Panacibacter microcysteis: one gene and its partner. The protein of the gene in region 2 interacts with the protein of the main gene of each other region in a pairwise test. Links are inferred from orthologs where the notes say so. Each region holds a gene or a part of one and is shown on either strand. Other genes may lie near its edges.

The links.
Region 1: the proteins of nusG (region 2) and rho interact in binary tests that used the Escherichia coli proteins (3 or more experiments, as listed by UniProt). The link is inferred for Panacibacter microcysteis from one-to-one orthologs.

Annotation. Positions count from the first base shown.
Region 1 is NZ_JADWYR010000001.1:1,055,762-1,059,060, reverse strand. Bases 234-3,198 are described here. They hold rho (transcription termination factor Rho), read right to left. Parts: upstream 2,569-3,198; coding sequence 898-2,568; downstream 234-897. Other genes in these bases: I5907_RS04215 (mechanosensitive ion channel family protein), read right to left, coding at 2,871-3,198; I5907_RS04225 (DUF4783 domain-containing protein), read left to right, coding at 234-605. In the rest of the region: gpmI (2,3-bisphosphoglycerate-independent phosphoglycerate mutase), read right to left, coding at 1-95; more of I5907_RS04225, read left to right, coding at 225-233; more of I5907_RS04215, read right to left, coding at 3,199-3,299. UniProt on the Escherichia coli protein: Facilitates transcription termination by a mechanism that involves Rho binding to the nascent RNA, activation of Rho's RNA-dependent ATPase activity, and release of the mRNA from the DNA template.
Region 2 is NZ_JADWYR010000001.1:2,893,298-2,896,597, forward strand. The notes cover bases 292-3,257. They hold nusG (transcription termination/antitermination protein NusG), read right to left. Parts: upstream 2,090-3,257; coding sequence 1,493-2,089; downstream 292-1,492. Other genes in these bases: I5907_RS11830 (response regulator), read right to left, coding at 339-983; secE (preprotein translocase subunit SecE), read right to left, coding at 2,096-2,290; tuf (elongation factor Tu), read right to left, coding at 2,557-3,257. In the rest of the region: I5907_RS11825 (hypothetical protein), read right to left, coding at 1-33; more of tuf, read right to left, coding at 3,258-3,300. UniProt on the Escherichia coli protein: Part of the processive rRNA transcription and antitermination complex (rrnTAC). The complex forms an RNA-chaperone ring around the RNA exit tunnel of RNA polymerase (RNAP).

The DNA of each region.
Region 1 (3,299 bases), 1.8 Mb from region 2 along the record:
AAAGGAACATTTGCGTTTTGAATTGCATCAGAAGACTTTACTTTACCAAGGCCCCAGCCATCCATTATGACCAATATTGTTTTTTTATTTTTCATGTTGCTGCTTTTGACAAAGGGTAAAACTACATTAAGATTTGCTAATTTACTGACTGGCTGTTTTAGCAAAAGGTAAAATTCAGCAATTTGGCATACTTTTAGCCTAACCGCAACTGAAAAAAATAAGTTATGAAAAGAATGATGGCAATAATAGGAGTAGCTTTTGCAATGAGCGCTTTTATTGTTGTGGGAGATATTGATAAAATTATAAACGCACTTAGTGCTGGTAATGCAGCGCAATTCAGCAGTTTTTATGATGATTTCCTGGATATAAAACTTCCGGAAAAAGATGAGATAAAGAATGTTGGAAAAAACCAGGCTTCAATTACTGTAAAATCCTTTTTTGATAACAACGGTATCAAAGGTTTTGAGAAGACCTCTCAAAGAGAAATGGGTGGTACCATGTACCTTACAGGCAGGTTGAAAGGGGAGAATAAAAATTTCAACATTACACTATTAATGAAAGACCGGGGCGATAAATTATCGATCATTTCGATAAGAGTCAATTAACTTAAACCCGCCGGAAGGCGGGTTTTTTTATGCGATCGACCAGCCTTTTTTTGTGGGGTTAGTGGTTCCGGAAACCGGAGATGCCATGAAAACCAAACGTACAAGTGAGTGACACAACCGGCGATGCCATAAAATACTACAGTTGACATGCAACATTCATTCGATTGAAGTGCATGAAGTACTGTTGCCCGAAACAAAGGTTTATACTCAGCTAAACCAGGCAGGTAGTGCAATAAAAAAACCATCCTTTTGCCGGATGGTTTTTTTATTGCAGGCAATATGAAATATGATTTTATCCGTTCATGCTGGCCAGGAATTCTTCATTGCTTTTTGTACCACGCATACGTTTCAGCAATTCACTCATTGCTTCTTCTGTATTCATGTCGTTGATGTATAAACGCAAAATATTCATTCTTTGCAAAACTTCCCTGTCAAGCAGCAGATCGTCTCTGCGGGTTGATGATGCCACAAGATCAATAGCAGGGTAAATACGTTTATTGGCAAGGCGGCGATCCAGTTGCAGCTCCATGTTGCCGGTACCTTTGAATTCTTCAAAGATAACCTCATCCATTTTACTACCTGTTTCAATCAAAGCTGTTGCCAGTATAGTCAATGATCCACCGTTTTCTATTTTACGGGCGGCACCAAAGAACTGCTTGGGTTTTTGCATGGCATTGGCTTCTACACCACCGCTAAGTACTTTACCGCTGGCAGGGGCCACTGTATTGTGCGCACGTGCAAGACGTGTAATGGAATCCAGCAAAATCACTACATCGTGGCCGCATTCTACCAGCCTTTTGGCTTTTTGCAATGCAACGGTAGAAACTTTTACGTGTTTCTCTGCCGGCTCATCAAAGGTTGAAGCAATAACTTCTGCCCTTACGCTGCGCTCCATGTCAGTAACTTCTTCAGGGCGCTCATCTATCAATACTACCATCAGGTAACATTCAGGGTGGTTTGCGGCAATGGCATTTGCCACTTCTTTCAGCAGCATTGTTTTACCAACTTTTGGCTGGGCAACAATTAAACCACGCTGGCCTTTACCGATAGGTGTAAAGATGTCCATGATACGTGTGCTGTAATTGGACGGCTGGGTAAAGAGGTTGAGCTTTTCAAAAGGAAAAAGCGGTGTAAGATAGTCGAACGGTACGCGGTCTCTTACATCTTCAGGGCTTTTGCCGTTGATGCTTTCCACTTTAAGTAATGCAAAGTATTTCTCACCTTCTTTTGGAGGGCGAACCGCTCCAAAAACAGTATCACCGGTTTTTAAACCAAAAAGTTTTATCTGTGAAGGAGAAACATATATATCGTCCGGAGAGGATAAATAATTATAATCAGAAGAACGGAGAAAGCCATAGCCATCAGGCATCATTTCCAGCACACCTTCAGCTTGTATTATACCATCGAATTCTATATTGAAAGCAGCATCTTTTTTACCGGGCATTTTCGGTGCCACTACTTCTTCTGCTTCATCTTCCATTTCAGCAGGCTCATCGTCGAGCATCAATGGTTCATCATCGCCCAGCATGCTTATTAAACGGCTGCCCATTTCAAGATCAGGAAGGTCGAGTTCTACAGGCCCCGTTCTTTCCGCCTTAGCCAATTTTTCGTTTTCGGCCTCAGTTATTTCAGCGGGTTCTGATTCTTCTTCTTTCTCTTTTGGTTTGCGGCCTCGTTTCTTTTCAGGAGCCGGTGCATCGGCCACAGCTTTAGCGGTCTTTGCTGGTTCAACGGCTGTTTCTGTTTCATCAGAAGTTGAAGCCGATTTAATAATTCGTTTGCGCTTTGGTTTTTCAGTTCCGTTCTTAGCTGTTGCTTCGCCGGCGTTTAAAGCCTGTTTATCCAGGATCTTGTAGATAAGTTCCTGCTTATCGGCTTTTTTAGCATTGGGAATGCTCAGTTGATCAGCGATGTCGAGTAGCTCAGGCACCAGCATGTCGTTCAATTGCAGAATGTCGTACATAAATGTTGAAAAAAAGAATGATTGATTTTAAAAACCTTTACCCGTCTTAAAAAATTGAAGATTTATGATCGGTTGATTGAGAAAACGAGTGAGCTGAGAGGGCATGACACAGACTATTCAGCTTGTTTCCGGTGCAATTATACAGCAAAATGTTCAATTGCAAAGATTTTTTTTATGAGCCAGGCACTTGTATTTCATGGAATCTCCGTTGCGTCGCACTCTTCAACGCAAGGATCTTTGTGCAGCACGGTGCATACTGGCTTTGGCTATAGAAGATGCTGTGTGGCAAAGAAAAGTTAAGATCATTCAGCATCGGCTTTTTGAAAAAATAATGTCCTTGTCGGGTAAGCAAATTCAATATGATGTTCTGCAAAAAGCTGCACCAGTTCCAGGCAAATTTGCTGGTATATATCCATTGAAAGGTTGAAGTCTGCGCTTGTTACAAAATATACCGTTTCAAATTCAATAGCCGAATCAGCAAAACCGCTAAGATGGCTGCGCTGGAATTCAACCTCCGCATGTTTTTGAACGGTCTGTGCTATCAGCGATGGAATCATAGCCAGCTTATCAGCCGGGGTTTGATAGGTAACGCCGATTTTAAAGAGTTTCCTGCGTTTTTCAAGTCGCTTGTAATTGCGGATGGTTCTTTTAACCATTTCCGCATTGGGAATAATCATCTGCTCGCCGGAAACACTTCTAACATGAGAGGTTTTAATGCCTATACGTTCTAC
Region 2 (3,300 bases):
AGCCGGGGTTTTCTTTAAATAAAGTCTAGTCATGTTTTTATTTTTTTTGTAATACTCAATAAACAGCCACACCACTTTTATGCAGTGCAGGAAACGATTTATTTTTTGTAGTTAAAGGGGCGTATACCAGTTATGTATTGCTACAATGGCTGAAGCGCGTTATAATGAATGAAGTATGTTTAGTTTTAAATATCCCCTCTTAAACCCGGCCGGTAAATTATTTAAGAAGAGTTTCGAACCAGCAAATGGTGCCACAGGTTAGCTACCTGTTTTATTAATCTCGCTGCAAATTTCCCTATCAGTAATGCTTTGTACAATAGCTAATTATGGCTATTTTTTTAAACGATATTTTTTTGAATGGCGGTTGCCACAGCTTCCGAAACACTGTGTACATGTAGCTTTTGATAGATGTTCTTTATATGGTTATTTACCGTATTTACTGCAATAAAGAGTTCTGCTGCAATCATTTTATGGCTGTAACCTTTTACCAGCAAATTCAGTATATCCATTTCGCGATTGGAAAGATTGAAGAGTTCTTTATTGGCTTTGTCAGATTTTTTATTGAAATGCCCAAGCACACGGCGTGCAATAGATGGTGTCATGGGTGCACCACCATTCACTACTTCAAGAATACCTTCAATCATTTTATCGTTGGGTGCATTTTTTAAAATATAGCCATGAGCACCAGCGAGCAACGCATTAAAAATTTTATCATCTTCCTCAAACACTGTTTGCATAATGATGAAAGTGTCCGGGAAATATTTAGACAGCAGTTTTACACCTTCAATGCCATCGATACCGGGCATATTAATATCCATAAGTACCACATCCGGAATATTGCCGCGCAGGTCGTATACGAGATTGTTACAGTTCTCGTAGTCGCCTACACATTGCATATCCTTTCTCAGACTGATCATCAGCTTTAGAGCATCCCGGCGATGTTTATGATCATCAAAAATGGCTATCTTAATTGGCTTATCCATTGCAATACGAAAGGTATGCATTCTGATTAAATGCCTGATCCTGTCTGAGTATAAAATTAGGCTTGTAATGCACGGTTTTCAATAGCTATATCAGGCTATTTTGAATTGTTGATTTACACAGTGGGAAGTGCTATCATGGAGAAGTTGGTTTACAAGGGCAAAAAGCCAGATGAAATAACAATAGACAGATATTAATAGAAAGAGAGGAGTGGAGAATACCGGATTCGAACCGGTGGCCTCTTGCATGCCATGCAAGCGCTCTAGCCAACTGAGCTAATTCCCCAATGGGCAGCAAAAATAGTGTTCCTGTTTAAACAAGCAAAAAAGAATAATGATCTTTGGTAATTTAATGGATGTAAGGCATAAAAAGGAGTGGGGCGGCACTTGCTGAAATGCAGGATGAAGTACAAGAGTGCGACGCAACCACAGCCAAATAGTAGCAATACAGCCGGGCACAGCATAAAAAAAGCCCGCCATGTAGCGGGCCTGCAATATTTTACTGTACGTGATTATGATATTTTTTCTACCTGTATGTAGTTTAGTTCAACCGGGGTAGAACGGCCAAATATTTTTACCGTTACCTTCAGTTTTTTCTTTTCATCATTCACTTCTTCGATAACACCGTTGAAATCGTTGAATGGTCCTTCAATAATTTTAATGGTTTCACCTACTATAAATGGTTCACTGAGTGTTACACCCTGGTCATTCATCTCATCAACCTTACCAAGCATCTTATTTACTTCAGACTTGCGGAGCGATATAATATTTCCTTTTGAGCCTTTCCCGTCTGTAAGAAAGTGCATAATGTTGGAAATATTACTGATGTGGTGAATAATGTCATCTGTAAGTTTTCCATCTGCCACTTCGAGCATTACGTAACCCGGGAAATAGTTTTTTTCGCGCATCACTTTTTTTCCGTTCTGCACTTTGTAAACTTTTTCCATTGGAAGAAATACCTGTTTGATGATTTCTGTCCAGCCACTGCGGGCTATGTCTTTATCAAGATATTCTTTTACTTTCCTTTCTTTACCGCTTACCACACGCAACACATACCATTTGGTTTCCGCCTGCTGCACATCCTGCTGTACGTCCTGTGTATCTGTCATGGTTGCTTACTTAAAAAGTGAATAGATCAGTTTCAGTACTTCGCTGCTTGCAAAGTCCATTAAAGATACCATAAGCATGATTAATATGGTGGCAACGAGTACAATTGCAGTGGATTGCTGCAATTGAGTGGCTGTAGGCCAGGTCACCTTATCCATTAATTCATGGTAACTTTCTTTGATGTAGTTCGATACTTTGTTCATCCAAACGATTTGAGAATTTGAGAATTTGATTGTTTGAAAATGAAAATTTTAAAAGCGGGTAAAACCGTTCTATGTACTACATTTTCAAATTTCTCAGCACGGGCACTAGGATTCGAACCCAGATCAACGGTTTTGGAGACCGCTATTCTACCATTGAACTATGCCCGTAGAAAGCTAAAAGCTATTCCGGTAGTCCGAAACAGCTTTTAGAGTATGTTTTGCAAAGATAAAATCATTTGCTAAAAGCTAAAAGCCGAAGCTTAAGCTTATTTGATTATTTCAGTAACCTGGCCTGCACCTACTGTTCTACCACCCTCACGGATAGCAAATTTCAGACCTTTATCCATCGCAATTGGCTGGATAAGTTTTACAGTAAGGCTGATGTTATCACCTGGCATTACCATTTCAGTTCCTTCAGGTAATACAACTTCACCAGTTACATCCGTTGTACGGAAATAGAACTGAGGACGATATTTGTTGAAGAATGGTGTATGACGTCCGCCTTCTTCTTTGCTCAGTACGTATACTTCGCATTTGAATTCAGTGTGCGGAGTAATAGATTTAGGCTTACAGATAACCATACCACGACGGATATCTTTTTTCTCAATACCGCGAAGCAATAAACCTGCGTTATCACCTGCCTGGCCTTCATCCAATAATTTTTTGAACATTTCAACACCTGTTACGGTAGAAGTAAGTGGCGCATCCATCAAACCAACGATTTCTACAGACTCACCAACTTTTACAATACCACGCTCAATACGACCGGTAGCAACAGTACCACGACCAGTAATAGAGAATACGTCTTCAACAGACATCAGGAATGGTAAATCAACCGGGCGCGGAGGCAACGGAATATAGCTGTCAACAGCATCCATCAGTTCTTCAACTTTAGCAACCCATTTTGGATCACCAGCCAAAGCACCTGTAGCAGAACCCTGTATAATTGGCGTATTGTCACCGTCGAAACCTTTTTCAGTCAACAGTTCACGAATTTCCATTTCAACCAG